Regions from separate parts of the Microcoleus sp. B9-D4 genome, predicted to be linked through region 1. Evidence: riboswitches for the same ligand, from Rfam matches in the RefSeq annotation. Region 1 holds a riboswitch; each other region holds the start of a gene.
What was found. Region 1 has a riboswitch for cobalamin ahead of QUB24_RS28150 (DUF1636 domain-containing protein). Riboswitches for the same ligand answer to the same signal wherever they lie in the genome.
Positions count from the first base shown of each region.

Region 2: it holds a riboswitch for cobalamin, as region 1 does, so the genes downstream of both, QUB24_RS31585 (energy-coupling factor ABC transporter permease) here and QUB24_RS28150 (DUF1636 domain-containing protein) in region 1, are expected to answer to the same signal.
Region 3: it holds a riboswitch for cobalamin, as region 1 does, so the genes downstream of both, QUB24_RS06485 (CbtB-domain containing protein) here and QUB24_RS28150 (DUF1636 domain-containing protein) in region 1, are expected to answer to the same signal.

Region 1 is NZ_JAUBTS010000068.1:21,507-28,768, reverse strand. Features, by position in the region: gene clpX (ATP-dependent protease ATP-binding subunit ClpX) at 1-494, shown strand, start outside; gene QUB24_RS28165 (type IV pilin-like G/H family protein) at 550-1,149, shown strand; gene QUB24_RS28160 (protein kinase domain-containing protein) at 1,141-2,427, opposite strand; gene QUB24_RS28155 (serine/threonine-protein kinase) at 2,541-4,229, opposite strand; cobalamin riboswitch at 4,364-4,510, shown strand; gene QUB24_RS28150 (DUF1636 domain-containing protein) at 4,533-4,943, shown strand; gene cobW (cobalamin biosynthesis protein CobW) at 5,210-6,244, shown strand; gene QUB24_RS28140 (GTP-binding protein) at 6,427-7,262, shown strand, end outside.
Region 2 is NZ_JAUBTS010000102.1:167-7,428, forward strand. Features, by position in the region: gene QUB24_RS31575 (FAD-dependent oxidoreductase) at 153-1,733, opposite strand; gene QUB24_RS31580 (Uma2 family endonuclease) at 1,977-2,696, opposite strand; cobalamin riboswitch at 2,871-3,017, shown strand; gene QUB24_RS31585 (energy-coupling factor ABC transporter permease) at 3,079-3,798, shown strand; gene QUB24_RS31590 (energy-coupling factor ABC transporter substrate-binding protein) at 3,802-4,134, shown strand; gene cbiQ (cobalt ECF transporter T component CbiQ) at 4,131-4,931, shown strand; gene QUB24_RS31600 (ABC transporter substrate-binding protein) at 5,330-6,742, shown strand; gene QUB24_RS31605 (hypothetical protein) at 6,726-6,893, shown strand; gene QUB24_RS31610 (hypothetical protein) at 6,950-7,262, shown strand, end outside.
Region 3 is NZ_JAUBTS010000007.1:93,022-100,283, reverse strand. Features, by position in the region: gene QUB24_RS06495 (vitamin K epoxide reductase family protein) at 4-924, shown strand; gene QUB24_RS06490 (hypothetical protein) at 994-2,184, opposite strand; gene QUB24_RS06485 (CbtB-domain containing protein) at 2,330-2,527, opposite strand; cobalamin riboswitch at 2,546-2,688, opposite strand; gene QUB24_RS06480 (Nramp family divalent metal transporter) at 2,857-4,161, shown strand; partial or broken gene QUB24_RS06475 (transposase) at 4,171-4,875, shown strand; gene QUB24_RS06470 (heavy-metal-associated domain-containing protein) at 5,327-5,527, shown strand; gene QUB24_RS06465 (heavy metal translocating P-type ATPase) at 5,573-7,262, shown strand, end outside.

The sequences.
Region 1 (7,262 bases):
CCTTGGGCTTTATTCAGCCAACAGAAAGCGACAGCAACTCGACTTTGCCGGCGAAAGACAAGCGGGCCGCTGATATTTTGCAGCAGGTACAGCCGGACGATTTAGTCAAGTTTGGTTTGATCCCGGAGTTTGTGGGGCGGATTCCGGTGGTAACGGTGATTTCGCCGCTGGATGAAGCAGCTTTGATGCAGATATTGACTGAGCCCCGGAATGCGCTGGTGAAGCAGTATCAAAAGCTGTTGAAGATGGACAGCGTGGAATTGGAATTCCAGCCGGAAGCGCTACGGGCGATCGCCCAGGAGGCCTATCGTCGCAAAACTGGCGCGAGAGCTCTTCGCAGCATTTTAGAGGAGTTAATGCTGGATGTGATGTACGAGTTGCCTTCTCGCAAGGATGTGGCTAACTGTATGATTACTCCTGAAATGGTTGAGAAGCGATCGACTGCTGAATTGCTGTGGCATCCCGCATGGCACAAACAGCACGAAACTGCCTAATTTGTAATCTGTAGGGTGCTTGTGGCGCACCCTACAAGCTTGGCAAATTTACTTTATGACAGTTAAAAAAATGTCAGTCAATGTAGCTAAAGCCAGTAAAAAATCGAGATTGCCAGTATCCAGTTTGCTGCCGAGGATTGCAATTTACAGCGCGGTTATGGCTGGCATCCTGGCGTCATGGTACAATTTCCAACTCAATACGATCGTCCTGCCCTCGTTCCCGTCAACGGGTAAGGAATTTTATGAAGCCCTACAATATATTTCAAGCATCAATAGAGCGCAGCAAGCTTACTATGCAGAATACGGTCTATTTAGCGATTCCATTGCAAAATTGGGTCTGGGAATTAAAGAACAGACCGAGAACTATAATTACACGATGGTCTCATCAATGGGCCCGGTTCAAACTTTGCACAATCACCGCGAACCAGCACAATTTGAAAGCGCGATCGCGATCGCCAAACCTACTGATAGGAACCCCGATAAATCCTACACTGGCGCAGTATTTGCTTACAAAGAAAAGGGTAGCAATATAATAAAAACTATTACTGCTGTATGCGAGAGCGATCGCGAGAACGCACGTTATGCAGAAACTTGGAGTCCCCCAACTTTTGACGGCAAAGAAATTCACTGCCAGCCCGGAACAAGGTTAAGGTAAAACCTTGAAACTCTTTTGCGTCACTTTTTGACCGTCTAAGTAAAATTGAAACTGCCAATTGCCCGGTTTGTCATCTTTTTGAAAATTGTACCAGCACCAAGTATTTAATCGATTGCCCGTCGTTTTTAAATAAGATTGACTCTGGGCTGCAAAGTTGCCTTGAGAGTTGACAACCTTACAATAACCTCTATATTTTCCCTCTAGCAACTTAGTAGCACTGACAGCAAAATAGACTTTATTGTGTTGTTTCAAAGACCAAACATCTCTAGTTTTTTTCGATTCTAGTTCGTCAGTTAACATCACTTGAGTCTGAGGATTTAACTTTACTGCGTTGATTATTAGTTTGAGATCGACTGCTGTTTGAGGTTCGGAAAATTTCCACAGCCAAGGAAACAGCAAAGGAATAAAAATAGCAGCAATTGCTGTTAATAATCGGACTGATATCAGTGCGATTTTTGACTTGTTACGCGGCTGAACTACCTCTAGGGGAATCAAAGCATTGAGGGCAGCATCTGCGAAAGGATAGCGGTGTTTGAAATTGGGTTCCACCATTTTTTGCAGCCAGTCAAGAAACTCTGGAGTTAGCTGCGGCAAGCGATTTTTAAAATTAATCCGCCCCGTATCGTCCATCAAGCTGCCAATTTCGGTAGAATTGATGCCGATTAGCAAGCAAATTAGCGTCGCGCCGAGACTGTATAAATCCGATGCAACAGTTAGCTGCCGATTGAACATTTGTTCTGGCGGCATAAAGCCCAAAGTGCCTTTCACAACGCTGCTGGCCGCCACTTCTCCCCCGCCGATTCTAGCAAATCCGAAATCGACAAGGCTGACATTCATCCGGTCATTTACTAAGATATTTTCGGGTTTTAAATCTCTGTGGATGACTGGCGGAACCCGATTTTGCAGGTATTTGAGTATTTCTAAAACAGAGATAGCAATTTGCTTGATTTGTTCGGGTTTCCAGCGGTTAGAATTTGCCAAGGAAGGGGAATCTTTGTATTCTTGCACCATGCAGAAACCCGATGCAGTTGGGAAGGAATCTAAATAGCGGGGAATGCTAGGATAGTCGAGTTCTCGCAAAATTTTAATTTCTTGTTCGCACGCTTGATATTGAGCCCAATTAGCGCCTGTTTGGGCAAATTGAAATTGTTTGACGGCGACGGAACGTTTGGTATTAATTTCGGTAGCGAGATAAGTAACTCTACCGCCAGCGCGATTGTGTCCGAGTTCGCGGGTTATTTGATAGCCGTAGTTGGAAAAGTCAGGAAAAGCATTCATAGGTAAACAGTTGATAGTTGATAGTTTATGGTTGATAGTTGACTGTTGGGAGTTGATAGTTGATAGTTGTCAGTAGTGCGAGCTTAAGAACTCGCGAACGAGAGTTCAGTTGTTTACGGTTTAATTAAATTGGGTTCGGATTTGTGATAGTGGGCAAGGATTCTTTTTGATTTAAAAACACTCATTTCAAACAAAGGAATTGCAGTAACTACTAAAGATACCATTATCGTTCCTCCTACAGCTATCATTTCCATGGGTTCAACCCATTCTAATTGACTACCGACTTTTAAAAACAGGTAAAATAATAATCCAAGACTCATACAAAATCCGGCACAAAGAAAGGCTATTTGGGCAGCATCTACTTCAATAATTTGTCTGGATCTCTGCTCGTCAATCACATGGTTAAACATCAAATGAACTATTTTGTAAATCAAGGATGCCATTGCTAGAATTAAGGCGGCTATAAGGCTCCCTCCTAATGCTCCCAGTAAAGTTACTTCGCCCTCAATCAAGGAATATATCAAACCTAACAAAATTAACAAAATGAACCAAGTTAAGTGGAAGATCAACTCGGACATTAAACCTGCTAAAATAAAGCCGCACATAAAAGTCAGCCTGTATGCAGAAAAAGAATTAGTTTTTTGCGGTACGGGCAGCGGGGCTGTTGTAGCTTGCAATTCTATTGTATGAGTTTGGGGTTCAGAATTTGCGCGCAAGATGATTTGGCGGTTGTAAGTTTGACTGGCCAGCAATTTGCTCGTATCGACGGCGATTGTGCACTCGATATTATTGCTTTCAAATGCCTGCGGTTCAAAGGAGATCCAAGAGTGGTCGTAGGGCGTGTGGGGCGGATCGTTCGGATGCGGCGCAACTTCCCATCTTCCTGTTAAAATTGTATCGGGAATTGGGTTGCTAATTGCAATAGTTTGTGTTAAGATTTCTCCATATTCAGTAGCAGTGAATTGAATGCGATCGCGCTCAATTCTCACTTTCGGCAAGCTGCTGACATCCAAAGATTGTAGCGCAGCTAAAGCATCAGCCGCCGACTGATATCTATCTTGAATTCTCGGCGCTACCATCCTTTCCAGCCAATTCATCCAACCTTGCTGCAACGGCGGTACTAAATGCCGGAAATGAATGCCATAATTGGCATCAACTAAATTACCGACATCCGCAGATTTCGTACCAGTTAACAAGCAAATCAGCGTTATCCCCAAGCCGTAAAGATCCGAGGCTTTGGTTAATTCTCGGTTGAACATTTGTTCGGGTGGCATAAATCCCATCGTGCCTTTGACAACGCTGCTGGCGGCAATGTTTCCGCATCCCAAGCGCGCAAAACCGAAGTCTACTAAGTAAACATTTAACTCTTCGTCGATTAACAAGTTTTCCGGTTTGATGTCGCGGTGAATTACGGGCGGTTTCTGGGATTGCAGGTAAGCTATAATTTCTAAAGTTGCGATCGCAATTTGCTTGATATCCGGCGGCGAAAAAGTCCGGGCGACTGCAGATTCGGCATTTTTGTATTCCTGCACCATGCAGAAACCGCTGTCAGTCTGGAAAGAATCGAGATAGCGTGGGATGCCAGGACGATCCAGATTTTGCAAAACTTTAATTTCTTGTTCGTAAGCTTCGTATTCGGCCCAGCTAGCACCTAATTGAGCAAATTGAAATTGCTTAATTACAACGGATTTTTTAGTGTTAATTTTTGTGGCGAGATAGGTGACGCGGCCGCCCAGACTGTTGTATCCGAGTTCGCGACTTATTTGATAGCCATGTTGGGAAAAGTCAGGAAAAGCGTTCATAGGTAATTACTATGGTTGGTAGTAAGGACTTTAGTCCTGAAGCAGTTATCTTATAAGGACTAAAGTCCTTACTACGAACAAAACGATCGCTCCTACAAACATAACTTTTTTGAAAAAAGGCGGCAAGTGCGGTATGATGTGATTTCGCGATCGGTTCTAGCGGGGAGCAGTCGCTAGAGGAAACGGGGAAAGTTCGGTGCAAGTCCGACGCTGTCCCGCAACTGTAATGAAACCCTTGGGGTTTTTCAAGTCAGAATGCCCGCCGATATCTAACTCACTTTTGAACGCATCTGCGAGGTACGGATGATGGATGGAATTAACACGGCTGTACGCACAAAGCACAGTCTATTTGTTTGCACTGCTTGTGCTAGTGTTTGGAAAAACGGCAAGCGCGAAGGTAAAAGCGGCGGTCAACAATTCATGGAAAATTTGTCGCAACTCGCTAAAAATTGGAAGTTTTCTGATAAGTTTGAGATTCAAGAGGTTGAGTGCATGAGTGCTTGCAGTCACTCTTGTGCGGTGTCTTTTGCTGCTGTTGGAAAGTACACTTATCTGTTTGGCGATTTACCTGCAAATGAGTCGGAAAGCGTCGCGGCTGTACTCGAATGTGCGGGTCAATACTATGCTAAACCGGACGGTTTGTTGCCTTGGTCAGAGCGTCCTCAAGCTCTGAAAAAAGGTGTTTTAGCAAAGATTCCACCACTGGGAAATTAGACCCTTTCTCGTTACCATGCTCTACCCATCGCCGATAACTAAGGCGACCCATCCGCCAGGGACTTAAGTCCCTGGCTAATAGCGAAAGTCCTCTAAAGAGGACTGAGAATAAAAATTTTAAACTCATTAGTCCTCTTGAGAGGACTTTCGCTTTGAGGCAGGGGTTTAAACCTCTGCCGGACTGTCGGTTTAACGAGTTTTCTGTCCGCAATTGCCTGACCCAAAATTGAAAGATATTCAATCACACTACAACAACAAAATTATCAATGCACAAAATTCCTGTTACTGTCATCACTGGTTTTCTCGGTAGCGGCAAAACTACCTTAATTCGCCACTTATTGCAAAATAATCAAGGTCGCCGCATTGCTGTTCTGGTTAACGAATTTGGCGAAATCGGAATTGACGGAGAACTGCTGCGCGATTGCCAAGTTTGCGACGAAGAAGAAAATGTTAGCAGCAATATTGTTGAACTAACAAATGGTTGTCTTTGCTGCACTGTTCAAGAGGAATTCTTGCCGACTATGCAGGAATTGTTGAAGCGCCGAGAACAAATTGATTGTATCTTAATTGAGACTTCTGGCCTCGCACTTCCTAAACCTTTGATTCAAGCTTTTCGCTGGCCGGAAATTCGCACGGGTGCTACTGTAGACGGTGTTGTTGCTGTTGTCGATTGCGAAGCTATTGCTAGCGGTACTTTTGTCGGTGATATCGATGCTTTGATGGCACAGCGGCAGGCCGATTCTAGTTTAGATCACGAAACTCCGATCGAGGAATTGTTTGAAGACCAGTTAGCCTGTGCCGATATGGTACTTTTAACGAAGGTCGATCGCGTAGATGCTGAAACTCACAAGAAAGTCCAAAGCTGGTTGCAGCAAGAGTTGCGTCCGAGTGTGAAAATTGTGCCTTGCAAAGGTGGCGAAATTAACCCCGATGTGTTAATGGGATTTAATGCGGCGGTTGAGGATGATTTGGAGTCTCGTCCGAGTCACCACGACACTGAGGAGGAACACGAGCACGATGATGATATTAACTCGACTTACTTTATTGCCGATCGCGAATTTGAACCTGAAGCTTTGGTGAAAAAACTGCAATCCTTGATGCAGCAGGAGGAAATCTATCGGATTAAAGGGTTTGTGGCGGTTCCCAAGAAACCGATGAGGATGGTGTTGCAAGGTGTGGGTTCGCGGATAGAATATTTTTACGATCGCCCTTGGCAACCTTCCGAACTCCGCCAAACCAAATTAGTGCTGATCGGTAGAGAGTTAGAGCGCGATCGAATTGCAGCTATGATTAACAACTAATTGTCATCTGAGAGGGGCGGGTCGATCGATATTTTGAATTGCAGCAAATATTATTGGTAAAACTCGCTCCTCCAAGCTCTCACCAACAATTTATTAACATTATTTAATATTGTGGGCGCTGCCAGCAGGTCTGGTGTACAATAGCGATAATGGTTATCATTGTACAATAATCGAGGTCAAGTATGGTGACTGCTGGGGCGATCGAATCAGTTCCTGTTACCGTTCTCACGGGCTATCTGGGTGCAGGCAAAACTACGCTACTGAACCGCATTTTAACAGAGGAACACGGCAAAAAAGTTGCAGTCATCGTCAACGAATTCGGCGAAGTAGGCATCGACAACCAACTGATAATTGATGCCGACGAAGAAATTTTTGAGATGAACAACGGCTGCATTTGCTGTACAGTCCGAGGCGATTTAATTCGGATTATCGGTAACTTGATGAAGCGGCGAGACAAATTCGACCACATAGTCATCGAAACCACAGGTTTAGCCGACCCCGCACCCGTCATTCAGACATTTTTTGTAGACGAAGATATGCGGGACACATTAATGCTAGATGCAGTTGTCACTGTAGTCGATGCCAAGCACATCTGGCAGCACTGGGACGCAGACGAAGCTCAAGAGCAAATTGCCTTCGCCGATGTAGTTTTACTAAACAAAACAGATTTAGTGGCTGAGGAAGAATTGGGAGAATTAGAAAAGCGAATTCGCGCCATGAATGCAATGGCAAAAATTTACCGTACTCACAACGCTGAATTACAAATGGATGCTTTGTTGGGCGTCAAAGCATTTGATTTGAACCGGGCATTAGAAATAGAACCCGATTTTTTGGGCGAACATACTCACGAACATGACGAAACTGTTACCTCAGTAGCAATAGTAGAATCTGGTGCTATTGATGGCAACAAATTTAGCGATTGGGTCGGCGAATTGTTGCGAACTCAAGGCACGAATATCTTTCGGAGCAAAGGCATTTTGAATATGGCCGGAGAAAACAACAGATTTGTTTTTCAAGG
Region 2 (7,262 bases), on a different contig from region 1:
CGGTTGCATCGGTATTTGTTCAAATGTCCAAACAGTCCGTTGTCCCGAAAGCATAATTTTAGTCAACAGTCAACAGCCAACAGTCAACAGTCAACAGTCAACAGTCAACAGTCAACAGTCAACAATCATCAGGAGTGCAACCGGAATGGATATTACGCAATAGCATCCGAACTGACAAGATTCTCAAATTGCGCCAATAGCATTCCATCACCATTATTTGGAACTCCAAAAATTTTAGGTAGCTGACCTGTTTCAGCGAGAACTTGTCTCACTTCTCGGTTAGAGACATCGGCTAGATTTTTGTTATTTAGAATGGCATTAACCGCAGCGATACCCACACCTTGACCAACTGCGGCGTTGAATTCCACAATTCTGCCCACAGAACAGGCTAACCCTTCAAATCCCGAACAGGGACTGACTACTGCCAGGTTAGGAACGTTTTTAATTAATGCGTGGCGGATGCCAATATTAAAAATAGGCTGTTTAAAACTCAGACTTTTAAACCATCCTAGACTGTTTGCTTTCTCGCCAATACCCGGAATGCCTCCGCGGACATCAAAATGATAGCTAAATGTTGCCAGGGCTTCATTAGCAGGTACGCCACCTAACAGCATTTGTGCGCCAGTTAAAGGTTCTACAACTCCCGTCACATTGCCAGCGTGTCTGATATAAAGTTCTGAGGCATAAGTAACAGAAGTAGCCCCCAAACTCCTCAGCCAAGTTGTAATAAATAACATCTCTCTTTGCATATTAGCCGTGGGTTTGCTCCCGCTTCTAGCTAAGGCTTCGGCTTCGCTGGCTGTGACTGCAAATAAAAGCGCATTCCACGAAAGTCGGTCATTTGGAAGTATTGCTATATTTCCCTCATCTAAAATTATGCCAGTTTCAGAAAAAGATAGTTTTCTTCCTCTAAATGAGTGGTAAGCTACAGACAGAGCCGGCGCGCGAACATCGATGTAATCGTTACCCGCCCACAGAGTTTTGAGATTGCCTTGAGTGTCCCTCATTTCCCGCCGAAGCTCTTCTGCTAGTTTGGCATCCTTGCCTGCAGCGTACAGCAAAAATTTTTGACTCTCTGCATCGGCCAGGTTGGTAAAGCGTTTTAGATAAATATAATCGAATTCTTTCAGTGCTCTTGCACTGAGTCCTTGGGTTTCAAAAACGAGGGTGACTGGAAGTTCTGAATTAGGCAGACCAAATGTTTCAAATCCCTTCAGCTTTCTCACACCGGCAGCTTGAGCTAATTCGGCATTGACAGTGGCATCAATAAATTGCTTGCCGGCATAAACTACGCCTTGAGAGGTGGTTATACTGACAATTTTTTGACCTTCTTTACTGACTGATTTAATTTCTACTTTGCTCAGGAGATCAGCCCCAGCTTTTACCAGCATTTCTTTCAGGGCTGCACTGGCTTTGCGGGGGTCAAGTGCAATTGCGGTGACACCGGATTTTTGTAAGAATTCTTTATAGATTGTCGCTGGTGAACCAAAGGTATCTAACTTTAAAGATTGTTGAAGTTCTTCACTAATCTGACTTCTATCTAAATAAGCAAGACCGCCTCTTACCAAATGCCCGCCAATTCCTTCTTGCAAGCTTGCTTTCGACATCAGTAGAATTCGCGGATAACGCTTTGTTCGGCGAAAATATTCTCTGGAGGCAGAGATAACAGCTAGAACTCCTGGAACTTCATCACCAAAACAGATGACATCGTAAGAACGCAGATCCATGACCATTATTTAAGAACCTCTCCTAATTTTCATGTTTTCGAGCTGGATCTCAATGTTTGCCGTCCAACTCTCTGTTTTTCCCAAATCTAGCTCGATATTTCCTGATTTTTGCGATAAATATTCACACATTTCTGGAGGCAGAAACCGGGGTTTTTCCAGAAAATCCTCCGTTGAGGACGATCGATCGGGCGTTGAAAAACCCGGTTTCTGAGCGTCAAGAGTGCGTCAGTGTTGTGCTTTTGATTGCCATCAGGTCAGATTATCAGGATCTATCCCCAACTCCCGCAATCGCTGAGCTAGTCGCTCGGAACGTTGGGCCAATCGATCGGCGCGCTGCGATTCCTGTTGGGCGCGCTGCGCTGATTCTTTCACCTGTTCTTCAGGAGTCAGATAACGTTTTCCATCGGCATCATACCAATACAACCACTCCCTTGTCACCCCAGAATAACTTCCCCTTTCACAACCAATCCCTAAACCAATTTCAGGCATCCAAACAGGATGTCCTGGCTGTAACTCGTACTTCCCATTGACTAACTTGTGTACTTCCAAATGAGGTTTACGACGGCGGCGGGAAGAATAAATGACGTAATAAAGTACGCCTAGAGCTTGATAAGTGTCTAATTTTGTGCTGTATTCCTTGCGATAATTTGGGGAAACAACTTCTAGCACGAAAAGTGGCATGACATTTTCATCCCACAGCACGTAACTAGGACGCAATTCTTCGTCGTAAAATCGTTCTACTCCTAAACTTAAGAAAGCATCTGGGACAATGGGCGGTTCATCAGGGTGATGATAAATACCCATATCTATGCCAAAAAACCAGTCCATGCGTTCTGCCCAAAGTATGAGCAATATTGCTTTTAACAACCCTGGTATTAGTTCTTGCAGTTCGTTATCCACAGGCGTTTCATCAGAGTCTGGTAGTTCATCGGCTGAGGGCCAGTGCCTCGGAAATTTGTAATCTAACATGGCGGCTTTCCTCAAAACTCACTAATATTATACCGTTGATTTGTTTGGCAATAGTATTTATGGAACGAACCGCGAAGACGCGAAGGAAGAGAAGAGAAGATGATAGGTAATTTTGACTTAGTTAATCTGAAGTAATTTTTGTAAAAGATTTGCTGAGACTTACGCGATCGACTAAACTATGTCTAACCAGTCGGTTCTAATGGGGAGCAGCCGTTAGAGGAAAGGGGGAAAGTTCGGTGCAAGTCCGGCGCTGTCCCGCAACTGTAATGAGAGTCTTGTCGCTTTCTGAGTCAGGATGCCCGCCGATGTGTTAATTTACATAGTCTCATCTGCGAGGTTCAGCGTGAAGACCAGAAATCGGAAATTGGTCAGCTTAGGATTGATGGCTGGCTTGAGTTGTTATATTGTCCTGGGTTCGGCAACGCCCGCCGCAGCTATGCACATTTCGGAAGGTTTTTTGCCGGTGCAATGGGCTGCATTTTGGTGGATTGTGGCGTTGCCTTTTTTTGCAGTAGGTTTGCGCTCAATTACTCGTATTACAAAAGAACACCCGGAACTTAAATTATTGCTTGCTTTGGCGGGTGCGTTTACTTTTGTGCTTTCTGCTTTAAAAATTCCCTCGGTAACGGGCAGTTGTTCTCACCCGACGGGTACAGGTTTGGGCGCAATTTTGTTCGGCCCTTCGGTGATGGCTGTACTGGGGGCTTTAGTTCTGCTTTTTCAAACGTTACTGTTAGCGCATGGTGGCTTGACAACGCTGGGAGCGAATATGTTTTCGATGGCGATTGTCGGCCCTTTCGCTGCGTATTTTATCTATCAATTGCTGTTGCGAACTGGTAGCCAGCGGGCGGCAATTTTTTGTGCGGCGGCTTTGGCAGATTTGCTGACTTATGTGACGACTTCGATTCAATTAGCATTAGCTTTTCCGGCAGCAAGTGGCGGTTTTATGGCTTCGTTTCTCAAGTTTGCTGGCATCTTTGCTATCACTCAAGTACCCCTGGCTATCAGTGAGGGATTGCTGACTTTATTGGTCTGGAATTGGCTGCATTCTTACGGGAAGCCGGAGTTGGAAACTTTGAAATTATTGAGACAGGAGTCATAAGCCGTGAGTAAAAAAACTACAAAAAATCACCAATCTACTTCGCGGCAAAATTTACTGTTGGCTGGCGCTGTGATTGTTCTGGCAGCGTTTCCTCTCGTTTTTGTGCGGGGTGAATACGGCGGTGCCGATGACCAAGCTAAGAAAGCAATTACGGAAATTCAACCGGGTTATAAACCTTGGTTTAATCACTTGTTTGAGCCGGCTAGCAGCGAAATTTCCAGTCTATTGTTTGCGTCTCAAGCGGCGATCGGGGCTGGCGTAGTTGGGTACGTCATTGGGTTGTATAAAGGCCGATCGCAATCTCGGCAGCAGTCTGATCATAAATCGTCGGAATGAACCATCAGATTGATAGTCTGGCTTATACCAATCGCTTGCGCGGGTTGCCGCCATCTCACAAGTTATCCTTTGCGATCGCCCTTTTAATTCTGTCTCTAGTTTCTGGGGCGATCGTCCAATTGTCGATCGGCCTTTGGCTAGCCGTCTGGATTGTCGTCTATGCGGGTATTCCGGGGAAACTGTATTTGCGGTTGCTGTCACTACCGTTGATGTTTTTGCTGACAAGTTTGCCTGCTTTGGCGCTGGGTGCGGTTGAGTTAAGTCAAATCCAGGAAATTCAGTGGGATATTTGGCAAGGTTGGGGCATTAGCACCGGCACTTTTTATCTGTATGTGAGCCGCACTGGAATATACCAAGTGAGCTTGCTATTTGCCCGCGCCTTCGCATCGACAAGCTGTATGTATTTCATCCTCTTGACGGTTCCATTTACCGAAATCTTGCAGATTCTCAGACAATTACGCTGTCCAGAGTTGGTCACAGAACTGCTATTACTAATGTATCGGTTTATTTTTAGCTTATTGGCGATCGCCGATGAACTTTGGATAGCCCAAAACTCGCGCTGTGGCTATCGCACTTGGAAACTGGGAATGAACAGTTTAAGCATTTTAATCGGGCAATTGCTTCAGCGAACTTTGGAAAACTACCGTCAAGTTTCCTTGAGTTTAGCCTCGCGCGGCTTTAATGGAAAACTGCAAGTTTGGCATTCTTACCCTTATAAACCTTCGCGAAGATATACATTTGAAGCCGTGTTTGGGTGTACAGTTTTAACTTTGTTAAGCGCGGTATTTCAACATTAAATTACTCGTTCCCAGGCTCTGCCTGGTAACGCAGAACCGGAGGCTCTGCCTCCAATTTCCCCTTCGCCACGCGAGGCAGAGCAAGAGTGAAATCGTTTCCCAGGCAGAGCCTAGGAACCAGTCAATGGGGGCCAGAAACCGGGGTTTTTACAGAATATGTGGGCTGTAGCGCGTCTTCTGGGCAAAAAACCCGGTTTCTGAACAACCGCGCCTCCAGGAATATTGTTGATAATTCTCGTATTCTCGTTAGTTTAGCGGGCCGGATTTAAATAAGGGCGATCGCACTTGCAACAGCTATTACAAATATGACTTTTATGAACTTAATTAATGAATTATATGAATTGACGTGAACAGTAGTTGAATGAATAATTACAGTATCAAAATACAGAGAAAAAATCATGTATCAAGATACTAACAAAAAAAACAGCCCGCCGCCCATTGTTTTTATTATTGCCATCGGCTTAATTGGGTTTGGCGCATACAAGTTCCTTCCCGGTTTATTAAAATCCCAAACTTCAAATACACCTACATCTACATCTACATCGGCAACGATCGCACCCGGAGCGATCGCCAATCGTATCAGTTTAGGAAATCAGATATTGGTGACATCCCAAACCACACCAGATAAACAAGCAGGCGTTGAAGCTTTTAAGAACGGAGATTACTCAATTGCGATTCAGAATTTTCAGGCTTCGCTGAAACAAAATCGCAACGACCCGGAAACCATTATCTATTTGAATAATGCCACAGCCAGCAATAGTTCTGCCGTAAAAATTGCTGTCAGCGTCCCCATTGGTAGCAACCCCAATGTCGCCCAAGAAATCCTTCGAGGTGTGGCCCAAGCTCAGGATGAAATAAATACTAGCGGTGGCATAAATGGGGCAAAACTGCAAGTAGAAATTGTCAACGATGACAACAGTCAAGAGGTTGTCAAAGAAGTTGCAAGGACATTGACAAAAGATTCGAGTATACTAGCAGTAATTGGACACAATGCTAGCAACGCATCTCTCGAAGCTGCTCCGATCTATCAGCAAGAAAAACTGGTAATGGTGACACCGACGAGCTTTGCCAACAATCTATCAGGATTTGGCAGCTACATCTTTCGGACAGTACCCAATATTAGCTTAATGGCAGCTCCCTTAGCAGAATATGCCGTCAAAACAGCCGCCCAAACTAATATTGCCGTTTGTTATGACTCCCAAGCACCGGATAACATATCATTTAAAGATGAATTTGTGGCATCTCTTACTGCTGCTGGCGGCAAATTAGCTCCCACTGTTTGCGACTTTTCCTTACCCTCTTTTAATCCCGAAAGTGCGATCGCCGATGCTGTCAGCAAAGGTGCACAAGGATTGATGGTAGCGCCCCACATCGATCGCATTGACCGTGCGATTTCTCTGGCTCGCATCAATCGAGGCAAATTGCCACTCTACGGCAGCACTACGCTCTACACCTTTCAAACTTTAAAAGACGGACAAAAAGACGTTGACGGGCTTGTTTTGCCCGTTCCCTGGCATCCTGAAACTAATCCCGGTAGCCGTTTCCCAGAAAATGCCCGCCAGCGTTGGGGAGGCATTGTGAATTGGCGAACAGCAACGAGTTTTGACGCGACTCAAGCTGTCATCGCTGGCTTGCGACAAAGCAATACGCGGGAAGGATTGCAACAAGCACTCAGAAATGCGAGTTTTTCGACAGCCGGATCGAGCGAGGATGTGAAGTTTTTGCCCACGGGCGATCGGGCTGGTAAGCCGATTTTAGTGCAAGTTAAACAAGGAGGAAGCACTGGCTATAACTTTGTCCCGCTGCGGTAAGTTTGTTAAGTGCGAGGCGTTTCCTTTACATGAGGGATGGATACGGTACGTTTCCGACGGAAGTTCCCGCACTCCCGGTTCTGTGGACGATCGCGGCGGGGGACTGGGTTTGGAGGAATTTCCCTTCGGCGAAACACTACGGCTGCTTTAATATTTGAGCACAATTTCTGGTTATAATTATAAGCAACACCGCAGTGAACATTTGGTATGGGAAGAAAAGCAAAACTCAAAAAACAACGGCAAACAGAGCGACAACTACAGATGAAAGAAGGTCAACTTCCATCTATTACTCCTCCCCCAGTGGGTGAGCTTGTATATTCTAAAGATGCTTGGTTTAGTGATAATAAGCCCTTGAGTATCGATATTGTAAAAAGCGCCAGAACTCAAAGATATTTAGTTTGCCTAGATCCGAATCCCTCCCAGGAACACACCAGACAAGTTACTCTAACAGTTTGGGACAGTGTTGAGCGTGCAATTTTCGGAGGTGAAGAGGCAATTAAACATCTCAAGGCATACACCT
Region 3 (7,262 bases), on a different contig from region 1:
ATTATGCGTCGTCAACGTTCCATGCCTTGGATTCACCGCTATTCTCGTCCGCTCACGGCAGGAATTGCCTCGATAGGGGCTGCGATCACTGCTTATCTAACAGTGGTTAAGTTATCCAACGGAACGGCAGTTTGTCCGATCGAAGGCTGCGATATCGTGCTTTCGAGTCCTTATGCCTATGTCTTTGGTTTGCCTCTTTCTTTGTTCGGTTTTTTGGGCTATTTGAGCATGATAGTTTTTGCCGTAGCTCCCCTATTGGTCAATCCCGCAGAACAGAAGAGTCTCCGCTCTAAGTTAGAGTCTTGGACGGGACTATTTCTGTTTGCTGGTAGCACAGCTATGACGATTTTCAGCGGCTATCTGATGTATGTACTGGCTGTTGATATTAAAGCAGCTTGTATTTACTGTATTGCATCTGCTTTGTTTGCAACTAGCTTGTTTGTCTTAGCATTAATAGGTCGCGAATGGGATGATATCGGGCAACTATTTTTTATAGGAATTGTGGTGTCTATGTTAGTGCTGATTTCCTCTCTGGCTCTTTATGCCGATGTGAATAATCTCGGTACAGCTAACGAGACTAGCATCAAGACTACGACATCTTCCGGTACTTCAGAAATTGCTTTAGCGCAGCATTTAAAAATAGTGGGTGCTAAAATGTACGGCTCTTTTACCTGCGATCATTGTCAAGCACAGAAAGCAAGTTTCGGCAAAGAAGCGGCGGGCATTATCAATTATATTGAGTGCAATCCTCAAGGGAAAAATGCTCGGCGGGATCTTTGCGAAGCTGCGAAGATTCAAGGGACTCCCACTTGGGAAATTAACGGTAAGTTTTACCAAGGGCAAAAATCTTTGCAGGAGTTAGCGGATTTATCTGGCTATCAGGGAACTCGCGAATTTAAAGAGCTCTCAAATCAGGAACGTTGACAAGAGTGATTTCTGGCGATCGACTTAATCATAGTCGATCGCACTTAAATTAAATTATCCGAAATCCGGTTAAATGCGCCCTACTCTCACCCGCAGCCCAAGCAAACGGCGCTGCAATCCAAATCCGATCGCCATCCCCGCGATTACAATGCCTGTAAAGTAAGCTAAAACAGTCAACCGCACTGAAAGAGGAGGCGCGACTCCCTCAACTTCAATACTTTGTAAAACCTGGAATGGTGAAAACTGACGGGCCCCGTTGGGTTGGGGAGAAACTTCTACCTCTACTTTGTGAGGTGCGCCATCAAAAAACTGCTCTTGCCATATCAGTTTTCCGGCTGCATCCGGGACACCTTTGTAGGCAAAAGCAATCCAATCATTTTCGAGTTGGGTGACTTTAACATTGAACAATACATCTGTGACTGGCTGATTTGTTTTGGTATCGGTGACTTGAACTTGTAAATTAGCAGCTTTCCCTACTGTCGCACTAACATCTCCAGAAAGTCGCACCTGTAAACCCTGAGATTGCACAATGGGGCTAGTTTTTTCTGTCGGTTTAGATTCTGTCATGTGAGACATTGGCATCGACATCTCAGACTGGGCAATTTCAGCACTGACATTAACATATAACAAGGTAGCGATCGCAATTATTATCGCCCCACTTAACAGCAATCGCACTCTTTCAGGCGCTATTTCTCCTGCTTGGATTTTGGGCTTTCCTCCAATCGCCAAGCCGCCACCTAGCCCAACAACCAACAAAATCACAGCTAAAATCCCAAAATTGCGATACTTCACCCCGTTTTCCGGCACGGATAGTGTTAAAGTTTGCTGAATAGGAGTAAAAGCATTTTCTGCGATCGGAGTCACCTTTGCTAACAATTGATAATTTCCCCTAATGGGCAGCATTTGCTGGATTTGTAACTCACCTTTAGCTGCAACAGCCTCTATATCCAGCAACTTTGTTCCCTCCACGATCGGAAAATCGGTGGTAAACCAATGATTTTTAGGCGGAGTTAAAATTGTCAAACTAATTCGAGCATTCTCTAAAGGAATCCCCGCTGCATCTAAAGCTTGCAGCTTTAACGACACTGGAGATAAAGGTGTAGTTGCCTCGGCTTCAAAGGGTAAAATCTGGCTGATTGGGGGTTCAGAAGTCAGTCGCACAGTTGATTGTGGAGACTGCGAAAACCCTACCCAACCATAGAAAAAGATACTCATCATGCAGACAGCACTGATGAGCGCAGAAAACTTTAATTTTGACATTTTAATTCTGGACTTTTAAGGAATCTCGCGCGGGGTGGGGGCGGGTTTATTTAACCTGTCTGCACTCTGAGAAAGCTCGCAGGTTTACCCGCCCCAACAGGTTAAACGAATCGCACTGCAATATCTCAAATAAAAACAATCTTGTTTAGTGACAACTAACCATCAAAGTGTGGTGGCGCAGAGAGTGTACCTTGTTATGGACGGCGGGATAAGTTGTAAAGTAAACAGTCCAGACAGTCAAAGCGCATAGGGAGATGTAGAGCGTCGCTTGCACGGGTGTTGAAAGCGTCAACCGTGCCGTTTGTTGCCAAACCGAAGAAGAAGAAGATTGAGTAGTCATCATGTACCTCGCAGATGAATAAAGTAAATTTGGGCATCGGCGGGCATCCTGACTTGGAGAACTTGTCTCCTTCACAGTTGCGGGACAGTGCCGGACTTACACCGAACTTTCCCCGTTACCTCTGGTGGCTGTTCCTCACCAGAACCGATTTGATATTCAGAGCATATCACACATTCTGTTGCTGCATTCACATTACCTGGAGTGTTAGATAAAAAATACACAACTTCATATTTCTTGCAACTTTGGCGGATTTTGAGCAATACGACTGATGAAATTTAACAGAATTTGTGAGATTATGAAAATAATATGAAAATTATTTAACAATAAAACCAATGACTCACCCCGAAAACAGACCCAGCCTTCCTGAAGTCCACCGCAGCGTCCCCGTTCCCAACAGCAAAGGTTTCTGGCGTAAAATGCTGGCCTACGCAGGGCCGGGATATTTGGTTTCAGTGGGTTACATGGACCCCGGAAACTGGGCGACTGACTTAGCGGGGGGAGCCAAGTTTGGCTATGCGCTATTAAGTGTGATTTTGCTATCTAATTTGATGGCAATTTTGCTGCAATCACTCTGCGTGCGTTTGGGAGTGGCAACGGGACGAGATTTGGCACAAGCTTGTCGAGATTATTTCAGTCCGCGAGTCAGTTTTTTGCTGTGGATACTTTGTGAAATTGCTATTTCTGCTTGCGATTTAGCTGAACTTGTTGGAAGTGCGATCGGACTGCAATTGCTATTTGGTATTCCCTTAGTTTGGGGAGTGTGCATCACTGCGCTAGATGTAATAATGGTATTATTTTTACAAGGAAAAGGCTTTCGTTATATCGAAGCTTTGGTGATTACGATTATTGCAATTATTGGCGGTTGTTTTATTGCAGAAATGATTTTTGCAAAACCTGATGCCGGAGGAGTTTTACTCGGTTATGTTCCCAGCCTAGAGATTTTGCAAAATCAGGCAATGCTTTATATTGCGGTGGGTATTTTGGGGGCAACTGTGATGCCGCACAATCTTTACTTGCATTCGTCGATCGTGCAAACTCGCTCTTGGGAAGAAACTGCTGATAAAAAATGGGAAGCAATTAAATTTGGCACAATTGATTCCACCGTAGCGCTGTCAATAGCTTTGTTTATTAATTCAGCAATTCTGATATTGTCGGCTGCAAGCTTTCATTTTTCCGGGTATCAAGAAGTAGCAGAAATTCAAGATGCTTACAAACTGCTTTCTCCGGTACTGGGTGTGGGTTCTGCTAGTGCAATTTTTGCCTTTGCTTTATTGGCTTCGGGGCAGAACTCAACCTTGACAGCAACTTTAGCAGGACAGATTGTGATGGAAGGGTTTCTAAATTTTCGGCTGCGACCTTGGTTGCGGCGCTTGCTGACTCGACTGATTGCAATTGTGCCGGCTTTGATCGTAATTATCTTGTTTGGTGAAGGCAGTACAACTAATTTACTGGTTTTCAGTCAAGTGATTCTCAGTTTGCAATTACCCTTTGCAGTAATTCCCTTGGTAATGTTTACCTCAAACCGCAACTTAATGGGAGAGTTTGTGAATCCATTTTGGCTGAAAGCCTTAGCTTGGTTAGTGGCTAGTATTATAGTAGGATTAAATAGTTGGCTGTTATTGCAGACTATTTTCTAGTAATCTGCGATTGCGGTAGAGGCAGGAACACATTTAATATTTGATGCCTTAATGTGTCCATATAAAATGGGAGAAAGAGTAAGAGCGTTAAAGTTGTTACGCTCAGTAACGCCAGGAATGCTATTGATGTGGGATAGAGGCTTACATTCTTATGCGATGGTAGAAGCTACAGTCAGTAAAGGTTGTGAGTAGAAGAGTGCGAATTCCATCCAACGTTAAATTCTTAAACCAAACACTATTAGATGATGGTTCATATTTGAGGAAAGATTTATCCATCAGGCAAACTAAGAAAAAAAAGATTTAAGCCCATACAGGTAAGAGTAATTGAGTACACAATTGAGGCTCCCGAACACCCAGTCACACAAATTAGATATCGTTTAATTACGAGCTTGTTGGACGCTGAAAAATTTCCAGCCCAGTCACTTGCTTGTGAATATCATCAACGTTGGGAAGTCGAGAATACTATTGATGAAGTCAAAGTACATTTATTGGGAAGAAAAACTCATATTCGTTCTCAAAGACCGAAAGAAGTGGTACAAGAAATTTATGGTTTACTACTAGGACCGAAGAGCTGTACGGTCATTAATTTTTCAAGCTGCAAGCAGTGCCGGTGTTTCACCATTGCGTCTGTCTTTTACTGGAACATTACGAGTGATTCGTCGTGCTCTGCCAAAATTCCAGCGGTTACAACCACAAGAAATTCTCTTCTTTTGAATTGGTTAACTTTAGAGATACTTGACCAACTTCTACCTGAAATGGTTCATAGAAACAACCCAAGAGTTGTGAAAAAGCCTGTCTCAAAATTTCGCTCTAAACAAGTTAAACACAGAGGTACTGGAATAATAATGAATCCTCCTGTATTTATTGTTTTAAGCACTGCATAGCCCTTAACTGAACCGTATTGGCGCAGAAGGGACAGGTCCACACTTGGCCTTGATTGAAGGGAAGCATGACTCCCTGCGTGCGATCGGCGCCCCAATCTAGGATACACCGACTTTGAAAACACGCCCTAGGGATTCAAGAGACAGCAGATCATGGTGTCCAGGGTGTTGATTTCTCCTTTTTAGAGGTTCTCAAAAATTTCTTTTCATTCCCCCTTGACACTCCAGTGGACTGGATACTGCAAGATAGGATTAACCCCTCAAAGGAAAGGAAAAATACAACCATGACACTACAGCTAAAAGTCCCTAACATGGCGTGTTCAGCTTGTGGCGAAACCATTACCAAAGCCATCAAGACAGTAGATGCCGCCGCAAATGTTCAGGCAGATCCCAAAACCAAACTGGTCAATATCCAAACTCAAGCATCTGAAGCCGCCATTACAGAGGCAATTACAGTGGCAGGTTATCCCGTTACCTGTCACTAAAGATTTCTCAGACCCATTTTAAGGATGAAAATAAGGAGATTTTGTATGGAAAACGCCACTATGAAACTGCGAGGCATGAGTTGTGCCTCTTGTGCAAGTAACATCGAAGAGGCAATCCGCTCAGTTCCGGGAGTTGAGACGTGCAATGTTAATTTTGGAGCTGAACAAGCCAGCGTTACCTATAATCCCAGCCAAACTGATGTAGCAGCGATTCAGGATGCCGTGGATGCGGCTGGATATTCTGCTCTGCCGATGCAAGATGATGTACTTGCCCCAGAAGATGATGCAGAACGGCAGGCGCGGCAAAGTGAAAATCAGGACTTGACCCGCAAGGTGTGGGTTAGCGGTATTATCAGCGCCGTTATCGTGATTGGCTCGCTGCCTGCGATGACGGGATTGCCTATTCCCTTGATTCCCATGTGGCTGCACCATCCCTGGCTACAACTTGTACTCACTACTCCAGTATTGTTTTGGGCGGGTAGGTCTTTCTACATCAATGCCTGGAAAGCCTTGAAGCGTCATACCGCGACAATGGATACGCTAGTAGCGATCGGGACAGGGGCAGCTTACCTCTATTCTCTATTTCCCACCTTCTCTCCCCAGTGGTTTATCAGTCAGGGTCTTAAACCAGATGTGTACTTTGAAGCGGCATCTGTAATTATTGCATTGCTCTTGCTAGGACGACTGTTGGAAAACCGCGCTAAGGGACAAACCTCAGAAGCAATTCGTTCTCTTATGGGTTTGCAGGCAAAAACGGCGCGGGTAATTCGTAATGGACGAGAAGTGGACATTCCCATCGCTGAGGTAGTGTTGGAAGATGTCATTCTAGTTCGTCCGGGTGAAAAGATTCCCGTGGATGGCGAGATTATTGATGGCTCCTCAACGATTGATGAGGCAATGGTGACGGGTGAAAGTGTACCCGTGAAAAAGCAGCCTGGTGATGAAGTGATTGGAGCGACTATTAACAAGACTGGAAGCTTCAAATTCCGAGCCACACGAGTGGGTAAAGATACGTTTTTGGCGCAAATCGTTAAACTGGTGCAGCAAGCGCAAGGCTCCAAGGCACCGATTCAGCGATTAGCCGATCGCGTTACGGGATGGTTTGTCCCTGTTGTGATTGCCATTGCGATCGCTACCTTCATCATTTGGTACAACATCATGGGCAACGTCACAATGGCATTGATTACCACCGTGGGCGTGCTGATTATTGCTTGTCCCTGTGCGCTTGGCTTAGCCACGCCAACCTCGATCATGGTGGGTACAGGTAAAGGGGCAGAAAACGGAATTTTGATTAAAGGTGCAGATAGTTTAGAACTGGCGCACAAACTGCAAACTGTTGTTTTAGACAAAACAGGCACGATTACCCAAGGTAAACCCACTGTAACGGACTTTATAACGGTTAATGGTACCGCCAATGGTAACGAGCTAAAACTTCTGCGCCTCGCTGCATCCGTCGAACGGAATTCAGAACATCCTCTGGCAGAAGCGGTGGTGCAATATGCCCAATCTCAAGGAGTGGAGTTGACGGATTCACGGGAGTTCGAGGCTCACGCAGGCAGTGGTGTGCAAGGGTATGTATCCAATCAATCGGTGCAAATTGGAACTCATCGTTGGATGAACGAATTGGGAATTGATACCAGTAGTTTGCAGCCACCGTGGGATCGATTGGAATATCTCGGTAAGACGGTTATCTGGATTGCCATAAATGGCAAAGTAGAAGGAATTATGGGCATTG